4 regions of the Lysinibacillus sp. fkY74-1 genome follow, and region 4 is predicted to be linked to each of the others. Evidence: a T-box and tRNA genes for the amino acid it is inferred to sense, from the RefSeq annotation. Region 4 holds a T-box; the other regions hold tRNA genes.

Region 1 (2,170 bases), 2.0 Mb from region 4:
TATGACCCGTACGGGATTCGAACCCGTGTTACCGCCGTGAAAGGGCGGTGTCTTAACCACTTGACCAACGGGCCAATGGCGGAGAAGGAGGGATTTGAACCCTCGCGCCGGTTACCCGACCTACACCCTTAGCAGGGGCGCCTCTTCAGCCTCTTGAGTACTTCCCCATAAAAAAATGGCTCCGAAGGCAGGACTCGAACCTGCGACAACCTGATTAACAGTCAGGTGCTACTACCAACTGAGCTACTTCGGAATAATAATGGGCCTAAATGGACTCGAACCATCGACCTCACGCTTATCAGGCGTGCGCTCTAACCAGCTGAGCTATAGGCCCTTGGAGCGGGTGATGAGAATCGAACTCACGACATCAGCTTGGAAGGCTGAGGTTTTACCATTAAACTACACCCGCATAAATGGTGGGTCAGGACGGAATCGAACCGCCGACACTTAGAGCTTCAATCTAATGCTCTACCAACTGAGCTACTGACCCATTTCGTCCATGCTAAGCTTGCTCACTCTTTGCTTATCACGTCTATCAATAAATAATGGCGGTCCCGACCGGGATCGAACCGGCGATCTCCTGCGTGACAGGCAGGCATGTTAACCGCTACACCACGGGACCATTTGGTTGCGGGGGCCGGATTTGAACCAACGACCTTCGGGTTATGAGCCCGACGAGCTACCACTGCTCCACCCCGCGATAATCATATTGTCTTTTCGAGTTTTTAAAGCACCATTCATTCATAGAAACTGGAGGAGGTAGAGGGATTCGAACCCCCGCGCGGTGTTACCCGCCTGTCGGTTTTCAAGACCGATCCCTTCAGCCAGACTTGGGTATACCTCCGTAACAATATATAAATGGTGGACCTTGCAGGACTCGAACCTGCGACCGGACGGTTATGAGCCGTCTGCTCTAACCAACTGAGCTAAAGGTCCTTTAAGATGGCGGCAGAGGGGATCGAACCCCCGACCTTACGGGTATGAACCGTACGCTCTAGCCAGCTGAGCTACGCCGCCAGGATCTTTATACTGGTTATTTTACTATGGTGGAGCCTAGCGGGATCGAACCGCTGACCTCCTGCGTGCAAGGCAGGCGCTCTCCCAGCTGAGCTAAGGCCCCATAATATTTTTTGGAAATGGTCGGGAAGACAGGATTCGAACCTGCGACCCCTTGGTCCCAAACCAAGTGCTCTACCAAGCTGAGCTACTTCCCGTTGTTCTTATGGCGCGCCCGACAGGAGTCGAACCCATAACCTTCTGATCCGTAGTCAGACGCTCTATCCAATTGAGCTACGGGCGCATATAAAATGGTGCCGAGGACCGGAATCGAACCGGTACGGTAGTCACCTACCGCAGGATTTTAAGTCCTGTGCGTCTGCCAGTTCCGCCACCCCGGCACATTTGGAGCGGAAGACGAGGTTCGAACTCGCGACCCCCACCTTGGCAAGGTGGTGTTCTACCACTGAACTACTTCCGCATGTGCATAAGTTTTTTTATCTGGCATATTGAAAAATGGTGCGGGTGAAGGGAGTCGAACCCCCACGCCTTGCGGCGCTAGATCCTAAGTCTAGTGCGTCTGCCAATTCCGCCACACCCGCTTAATATGGTTGGTACTTAAATGGTGAGCCATGAAGGACTCGAACCTTCGACCCTCTGATTAAAAGTCAGATGCTCTACCAACTGAGCTAATGGCTCAAAAAATGGTGCCGGCTATAGGAATCGAACCCACGACCTACTGATTACAAGTCAGTTGCTCTACCTGCTGAGCTAAACCGGCGAATGGTGGAGGATGACGGGCTCGAACCGCCGACCCTCTGCTTGTAAGGCAGATGCTCTCCCAGCTGAGCTAATCCTCCTGGGTATTATGCCTAGCGACGTCCTACTCTCACAGGGGGAAGCCCCCAACTACCATCGGCGCTAAAGAGCTTAACTTCCGTGTTCGGTATGGGAACGGGTGTGACCTCTTTGCCATCATCACTAGACTATGTTCGGCTTTCAATATACATCGCATTTCTTCGTCAGCTTCTGTCGTTCAGTCAGTCACGTACTTGAGTACGCTCCTTCCCTCTCTCCATTGCTTCCTCGAACTACTCGTATCTTGAAACCCTTTATAAAAGAAATTATTCTTTCAAAACTGGATAAACGGTTCATTGAATGCTTCAAACTTTTT
Region 2 (2,170 bases), 2.0 Mb from region 4:
TTAAAACCCAACCATGTTCTTTAGCAAGGTGTGAAGTATAACGAACCGTATCATCATAATTCATTGCCGTAATTTCAGCATGGGCTCCCTCATTTATAATGTTTTGTAATCGTTCCTTGGCGCTACCAGCAGGCATATAGATTCGTGCTTGAAAACCTAGCTCTCGAGCTGCCCAAGCTACCCCACGACCATGGTTCCCATCTGTTGTTGAAATAAAGGTTAACTCTCCCAACTGATCTTTTATTTTGGATGACTTTAATTGTTCAAATGAAAGATCTTCAATATCTTTATTGAGCAGATTGGCAACATATTGTGCGATAGCATAAACGCCTCCTAGTACTTTAAAGGCATTCAAACCAAATCGAAACGATTCATCTTTTATCCAGATTTTTTCTACATCTAAATAAGAAGCTAATGATGCTAAATGATGGAGTGGTGTCTTTTCAAACTTCTCATATGTACGTTGGAATTGACTAACTTTCTTTACTTGTTCAAGTGTAAAATTCGAAAGTAAGGCTGTTATTTGTCCGTCATTATCTTGGCCTACATCATGTTGATTAGGAATCCATTTTAATTTTTCTCTCATATCTCTCCCCCTCTCTCCACATCTTAGTCTATTTCTCTAAAAAATACAAAATGCTCTTACTATCTAACGTAGGAAATAAAAAAACTATACACTCACCTTATTTCCATGAATGTATAGCTTATCCATTAATTATTTCGCAAAGATTTCTTCTACTTGATCTAGCATAATAGCAGCAGCTAAAATTCCTCCAGCTGTACTCCAAATGACATCATCTACTTTATGTGCATTGCCTTTTTGTACAGCAGAAAGGTTTTTCCAAAGAGGATCTCTGTCCACTCTTGTTCAGTTGCTAATGCTGAATCATCACCTATTGGCATGTATGTGAAGAAGAAAATAACATTCCCATCCATTTGGGGGATTACTTCTTTCCCTACCTCTACTGCTAAGTTTTCTAGCTTTTCAGTTCATAAAAAAAGTGCAGTAGATGTAAATTCATCTACTGCACTTAGTATGACCCGTACGGGATTCGAACCCGTGTTACCGCCGTGAAAGGGCGGTGTCTTAACCACTTGACCAACGGGCCGATGGCGGAGAAGGAGGGATTTGAACCCTCGCGCCGGTTACCCGACCTACACCCTTAGCAGGGGCGCCTCTTCAGCCTCTTGAGTACTTCCCCATAAAAAAATGGCTCCGAAGGCAGGACTCGAACCTGCGACAACCTGATTAACAGTCAGGTGCTACTACCAACTGAGCTACTTCGGAATATTGGTGGGCCTAAATGGACTCGAACCATCGACCTCACGCTTATCAGGCGTGCGCTCTAACCAGCTGAGCTATAGGCCCTTGGAGCGGGTGATGGGAATCGAACCCACGACATCAGCTTGGAAGGCTGAGGTTTTACCATTAAACTACACCCGCATAAATGGTGGGTCAGGACGGAATCGAACCGCCGACACTTAGAGCTTCAATCTAATGCTCTACCAACTGAGCTACTGACCCATTTCGTCCATGCTAAGCTTGCTCACTCTTTGCTTATCACGTCTATCAATAAATAATGGCGGTCCCGACCGGGATCGAACCGGCGATCTCCTGCGTGACAGGCAGGCATGTTAACCGCTACACCACGGGACCATTTGGTTGCGGGGGCCGGATTTGAACCAACGACCTTCGGGTTATGAGCCCGACGAGCTACCACTGCTCCACCCCGCGATAATCATATTGTCTTTTCGAGTTTTTAAAGCACCATTCATTCATAGAAACTGGAGGAGGTAGAGGGATTCGAACCCCCGCGCGGTGTTACCCGCCTGTCGGTTTTCAAGACCGATCCCTTCAGCCAGACTTGGGTATACCTCCGTAACAATATATAAATGGTGGACCTTGCAGGACTCGAACCTGCGACCGGACGGTTATGAGCCGTCTGCTCTAACCAACTGAGCTAAAGGTCCTTTAAGATGGCGGCAGAGGGGATCGAACCCCCGACCTTACGGGTATGAACCGTACGCTCTAGCCAGCTGAGCTACGCCGCCAGGATCTTTATACTGGTTATTTTACTATGGTGGAGCCTAGCGGGATCGAACCGCTGACCTCCTGCGTGCAAGGCAGGCGCTCTCCCAGCTGAGCTAAGGCCCCATAATATTTTTTGGA
Region 3 (2,170 bases), 710 kb from region 4:
ACCAATTTCAGTTCCCATATACCAGCCATTAAATGGAGCCGCTTGAAAATCAATGCCAGCCATTTGAAAACGCATACTCGAAATAATAGGAACAGCATACCATTTTAACTCTAATTCCTCCACAGCTTCCGATTCTGGATGACGTATTGGAACCTCTAAAATATACTCTGTAGGAATTGTAAATAGCTGTGGAGCATGTCCATCTACCTGTATGACTAGTGGTAACACATCAAAGGGTGTACGCTCGCCTTTCCAGCCCATCGATTCACATACTTTTGTAAAAGTGATAGAATGTGCATCCCCAATGATGCCTTCTTCTGTTTCATAGCCTGCGTAACGAATTAGCTGATGATTCCAAATCCGTACTCTATCATTTGCAAACACTGTTATAGTTGGACGGATTTTCCCCTGATTTGTGGCATACTCTATATGCTCTAGTAACTTTTGAAAAATGCTCTGTTCATCTAAAACTTCTCTTGCATCTACTACATGCAACGATTGCCAAAACAACCGTCCAATACATTTATTGCTATTACGCCATGCAGCCCGTGCACCAAAAACTAGCTCTTCTGTTGTAGGCTTATATTCCCCTGCTCTTTTAATCTGTTGTAATCTATGTTCTAACCAAAGTTCGGATTCATTTTGTTCTTGCTGGTATTGATTTAAAAAACATTGTATCTCCTGTATATTCATATTGATTCCTCCACTTATCCCCATATTAGAGGAACAAGGCAATAAGCACCATGAAAATAGCTAGTGAAAAAACATACATATTTCATATATGAAATAGTTTGTTCAAATTTAACATGAAACAATGTTCCTGTAGTGATTGAAATGGAATTGTAACGCTTCCTAGAAAGAGAGGGATTATTAGAAGGAAAGGATTTAGACCTAACATTAAAAAGCAACTAAACGTAGCTTTGATGTCTGTTATGAAGAATATAAAAAAAGCATGTAACACACAACTGTGCTACATGCTTGATGACCCGTACGGGATTCGAACCCGTGTTACCGCCGTGAAAGGGCGGTGTCTTAACCACTTGACCAACGGGCCGTGGCTCCGAAGGCAGGACTCGAACCTGCGACAACCTGATTAACAGTCAGGTGCTACTACCAACTGAGCTACTTCGGAATAATGATGGGCCTAAATGGACTCGAACCATCGACCTCACGCTTATCAGGCGTGCGCTCTAACCAGCTGAGCTATAGGCCCATTTTGGAGCGGGTGATGAGAATCGAACTCACGACATCAGCTTGGAAGGCTGAGGTTTTACCATTAAACTACACCCGCAAATAATGGTGGGTCAGGACGGAATCGAACCGCCGACACTTAGAGCTTCAATCTAATGCTCTACCAACTGAGCTACTGACCCGAAATGGAGGAGGTAGAGGGATTCGAACCCCCGCGCGGTGTTACCCGCCTGTCGGTTTTCAAGACCGATCCCTTCAGCCAGACTTGGGTATACCTCCAAAAATATTAAAATGGTGGAGCCTAGCGGGATCGAACCGCTGACCTCCTGCGTGCAAGGCAGGCGCTCTCCCAGCTGAGCTAAGGCCCCATTTATAAATGGTCGGAATGACAGGATTCGAACCTACGACCCCTTGGTCCCAAACCAAGTGCTCTACCAAGCTGAGCTACATTCCGATAACATGAATAAATTGGCGCGCCCGACAGGAGTCGAACCCATAACCTTCTGATCCGTAGTCAGACGCTCTATCCAATTGAGCTACGGGCGCAAAAATAATAAATACTGATGAGCCATGAAGGACTCGAACCTTCGACCCTCTGATTAAAAGTCAGATGCTCTACCAACTGAGCTAATGGCTCGTAAAAGAAAAAATGGCTGGGGTACTAGGATTCGAACCTAGGCATGACGGAATCAAAATCCGTTGCCTTACCGCTTGGCTATACCCCAATTTTAAAATGGGGCGACTGATGGGAATCGAACCCACGAATGTCGGAACCACAATCCGATGCGTTAACCACTTCGCCACAACCGCCACTATATAATAACAGCCATATATGAACGAGTACCTCAATACCTGGCAGGGGCAGTAGGAATCGAACCCACACCAAAGGTTTTGGAGACCTCTATTCTACCGTTGAACTATGCCCCTAAAATGGTGGAGGGGGACGGATTCGAACCGCCGAACCCTAAGGAGCGGATTT
Region 4 (2,170 bases):
CATAAACTCAGGATTTAAAGAAATCCCTAAGTTTGCTGGTAATGTCCAAGGAGTTGTTGTCCAAATAACAAATTTAGCATCTGCTGGTACAACACCTTTTGCATCTTTAATAGCAAAGCTTACATAAATAGAAGGCGATTTAATATCTTTATATTCAATTTCTGCTTCAGCAAGAGCAGATTCAGAAGACGGAGACCAATATACTGGTTTTAAGCCTTTATAGATATACCCTTTTTCCGCCATCTTTCCGAATACTTCAATTTGGCGAGCTTCAAACTCAGGTTTCAATGTAATATAAGGGTTTTCCCAATTACCACGGATACCTAAACGACGGAATTGATTTCGTTGATTGTCAATTTGCTCATATGCATATTCTTCACAAAGTTGACGGAAAGCTGCTACTGACATTTCTTTACGTTTAACACCTTTATTTGTCAATGCTTGTTCAATAGGTAGACCATGCGTATCCCAACCAGGAATATAATTAACATGGTAGCCAGTCATTGAACGATGACGGGTAATCATATCCTTTAATACTTTATTCAATGCATGCCCAATATGAATATCACCATTTGCATACGGAGGGCCATCATGAAGTACATATTCAGGACGTCCTTCTGTACGCTCCATCTGCAATTTATTAATATCCATTTCATTCCATTTTTCTTGCATTTTCGGCTCATTTGCTGGTAAATTTCCACGCATTGGGAAATCCGTTTTTGGCATTAATAACGTATCTTTGTATTCAACCATAAAAAATCCTCCTTTAATTTACATAAAGCATATCGACACTATTCTCTTACGACAGTTATAGGCTTACTTATCTGAAACGATTCGCGGACAAATAAAAAAAGCCCTCATCCCACTAAGGGACGAGAAGCTTCTACTCGCGGTACCACCCTACTTGTAGCACAATCCATTAGGCTGCACTACCTCTTTCAAGCACATTAACGTCGTGCACCACGAAATAACTTACTTTTTTCAGTTATTTAGCTCGGAAGTGATATTCATTGTTAGTTGCTTGTTTGGGCTTCCACTATCCCCAAATCGCTTCACCACGCCTAACAAATACTGTCTTCGTCTCTGCTTCTATGCATATGTCTGTACAAAATAATTACTATTACAAAGTATATGAAATTCAAACAATCGCGTCAAGTTTCATTTAAATTTGATCATCTTAATGAAAAGTAAAGCTACATATCTTCTGATTCTTGCGCTTCATCTACAGATGCTTGAATCTCTGTTAAATCGATATCATACTGAAGTAAATGATCCCAATCATCCGCATTTAATAAATCGAGCTGAGCTTCGACTAGCATCTTGAAACGATTACGGAAAACTTTTGACTGTTTTTTAAGCTCATCAATTTCAATCGTTACCTTACGCGCTTTCGTTAAAGCATCATTAACGATTCGATCAGCATTTTTCTCTGCCTCTTTGACAATAAGCTTTGCCTCTTTTTGAGAATTTCTTCGCACTTCATCTGCTGCTTCTTGCGCAACAACAATAGACTTCTGTAAGGTCTCTTCTAAAGTGCTAAAATGCCTCGCTTGTTCTAAGGCCATTTCTAGTTGCTTATCAACCTCTTTTTTTTCACGCAACAAAATTTCATAATCTTTAATGATTTGATCTAAAAATTCATTTACTTCATCTTCAGCATAGCCTCTGAAAGCTTTTGTAAACTCCTTATTATGTATATCAATAGGTGATAATGGCATACAATCCTTCTCTCCTTTTCGTGTACATTCGTATTTCCTATTATACAATTCTTCCGACAACTTAGCAGTATAAATTAATGAAATTTACTTTTCTTTTAGCTTTTTTGGGCCAATCGACCGACTTGTAGACGGATTTTATCTTTTTTTGTACGGCCTTCTGTCATAATTATTTTCATACGACCGCTTCCTCTTATCGATAGAATATCCCCTTCTTGTAATTCAAAAGCAACGGCATCACGCTCTGTCCAATTTACACGCACTTTTTTACCTGTAATTAAAGCTTGTGCCTTTTGACGAGACACTTTCAAAACTGTTGCAATAATAGCGTCTAGTCGCATGGAGGTAACTATGTAAGATTCCTCTAACCATTCCTCTTCATTGATAAGGAGAGGCTCCTGTTCTTTAAGAGATTCAACATGTACCTTTACTTTACCAATGCCAGTTAAATGTAG

What was found. The T-box of region 4 lies ahead of ileS (isoleucine--tRNA ligase). A T-box ahead of a tRNA ligase gene usually reads a tRNA of that ligase, here a tRNA-Ile.
Region 1: it has a tRNA-Ile gene. The T-box ahead of ileS (isoleucine--tRNA ligase) is inferred to sense a tRNA for this amino acid. The anticodon was not compared.
Region 2: it has a tRNA-Ile gene. The T-box ahead of ileS (isoleucine--tRNA ligase) is inferred to sense a tRNA for this amino acid. The anticodon was not compared.
Region 3: it has a tRNA-Ile gene. The T-box ahead of ileS (isoleucine--tRNA ligase) is inferred to sense a tRNA for this amino acid. The anticodon was not compared.

The regions. Positions count from the first base shown of each region.
Region 1 is NZ_CP170173.1:3,573,650-3,575,819, forward strand. It holds tRNA gene ACE1MS_RS17575 (tRNA-Glu) at 3-74, opposite strand; tRNA gene ACE1MS_RS17580 (tRNA-Ser) at 77-167, opposite strand; tRNA gene ACE1MS_RS17585 (tRNA-Asn) at 177-253, opposite strand; tRNA gene ACE1MS_RS17590 (tRNA-Ile) at 261-334, opposite strand; tRNA gene ACE1MS_RS17595 (tRNA-Gly) at 336-409, opposite strand; tRNA gene ACE1MS_RS17600 (tRNA-Phe) at 415-490, opposite strand; tRNA gene ACE1MS_RS17605 (tRNA-Asp) at 547-622, opposite strand; tRNA gene ACE1MS_RS17610 (tRNA-Met) at 626-700, opposite strand; tRNA gene ACE1MS_RS17615 (tRNA-Ser) at 752-844, opposite strand; tRNA gene ACE1MS_RS17620 (tRNA-Ile) at 860-936, opposite strand; tRNA gene ACE1MS_RS17625 (tRNA-Met) at 944-1,017, opposite strand; tRNA gene ACE1MS_RS17630 (tRNA-Ala) at 1,045-1,120, opposite strand; tRNA gene ACE1MS_RS17635 (tRNA-Pro) at 1,138-1,214, opposite strand; tRNA gene ACE1MS_RS17640 (tRNA-Arg) at 1,224-1,300, opposite strand; tRNA gene ACE1MS_RS17645 (tRNA-Leu) at 1,309-1,397, opposite strand; tRNA gene ACE1MS_RS17650 (tRNA-Gly) at 1,403-1,477, opposite strand; tRNA gene ACE1MS_RS17655 (tRNA-Leu) at 1,514-1,598, opposite strand; tRNA gene ACE1MS_RS17660 (tRNA-Lys) at 1,620-1,695, opposite strand; tRNA gene ACE1MS_RS17665 (tRNA-Thr) at 1,702-1,777, opposite strand; tRNA gene ACE1MS_RS17670 (tRNA-Val) at 1,781-1,856, opposite strand; rRNA gene rrf (5S ribosomal RNA) at 1,867-1,982, opposite strand; rRNA gene ACE1MS_RS17680 (23S ribosomal RNA) at 2,169-2,170, opposite strand, start outside.
Region 2 is NZ_CP170173.1:3,565,093-3,567,262, forward strand. It holds gene ACE1MS_RS17435 (diaminopropionate ammonia-lyase) at 1-586, opposite strand, end outside; partial or broken gene ACE1MS_RS17440 (iron siderophore-binding protein) at 716-984, opposite strand; tRNA gene ACE1MS_RS17445 (tRNA-Glu) at 1,038-1,109, opposite strand; tRNA gene ACE1MS_RS17450 (tRNA-Ser) at 1,112-1,202, opposite strand; tRNA gene ACE1MS_RS17455 (tRNA-Asn) at 1,212-1,288, opposite strand; tRNA gene ACE1MS_RS17460 (tRNA-Ile) at 1,293-1,369, opposite strand; tRNA gene ACE1MS_RS17465 (tRNA-Gly) at 1,371-1,444, opposite strand; tRNA gene ACE1MS_RS17470 (tRNA-Phe) at 1,450-1,525, opposite strand; tRNA gene ACE1MS_RS17475 (tRNA-Asp) at 1,582-1,657, opposite strand; tRNA gene ACE1MS_RS17480 (tRNA-Met) at 1,661-1,735, opposite strand; tRNA gene ACE1MS_RS17485 (tRNA-Ser) at 1,787-1,879, opposite strand; tRNA gene ACE1MS_RS17490 (tRNA-Ile) at 1,895-1,971, opposite strand; tRNA gene ACE1MS_RS17495 (tRNA-Met) at 1,979-2,052, opposite strand; tRNA gene ACE1MS_RS17500 (tRNA-Ala) at 2,080-2,155, opposite strand.
Region 3 is NZ_CP170173.1:234,591-236,760, reverse strand. It holds gene ACE1MS_RS01175 (nitric oxide synthase oxygenase) at 1-693, opposite strand, end outside; tRNA gene ACE1MS_RS01170 (tRNA-Glu) at 983-1,054, opposite strand; tRNA gene ACE1MS_RS01165 (tRNA-Asn) at 1,056-1,132, opposite strand; tRNA gene ACE1MS_RS01160 (tRNA-Ile) at 1,140-1,213, opposite strand; tRNA gene ACE1MS_RS01155 (tRNA-Gly) at 1,218-1,291, opposite strand; tRNA gene ACE1MS_RS01150 (tRNA-Phe) at 1,298-1,373, opposite strand; tRNA gene ACE1MS_RS01145 (tRNA-Ser) at 1,378-1,470, opposite strand; tRNA gene ACE1MS_RS01140 (tRNA-Ala) at 1,484-1,559, opposite strand; tRNA gene ACE1MS_RS01135 (tRNA-Pro) at 1,569-1,645, opposite strand; tRNA gene ACE1MS_RS01130 (tRNA-Arg) at 1,661-1,737, opposite strand; tRNA gene ACE1MS_RS01125 (tRNA-Lys) at 1,756-1,828, opposite strand; tRNA gene ACE1MS_RS01120 (tRNA-Gln) at 1,842-1,916, opposite strand; tRNA gene ACE1MS_RS01115 (tRNA-His) at 1,926-2,001, opposite strand; tRNA gene ACE1MS_RS01110 (tRNA-Trp) at 2,045-2,118, opposite strand; tRNA gene ACE1MS_RS01105 (tRNA-Tyr) at 2,123-2,170, opposite strand, start outside.
Region 4 is NZ_CP170173.1:949,334-951,503, reverse strand. It holds gene ileS (isoleucine--tRNA ligase) at 1-753, opposite strand, end outside; T-box leader at 866-1,093, opposite strand; gene ACE1MS_RS04405 (DivIVA domain-containing protein) at 1,194-1,718, opposite strand; gene ACE1MS_RS04400 (YlmH family RNA-binding protein) at 1,814-2,170, opposite strand, start outside.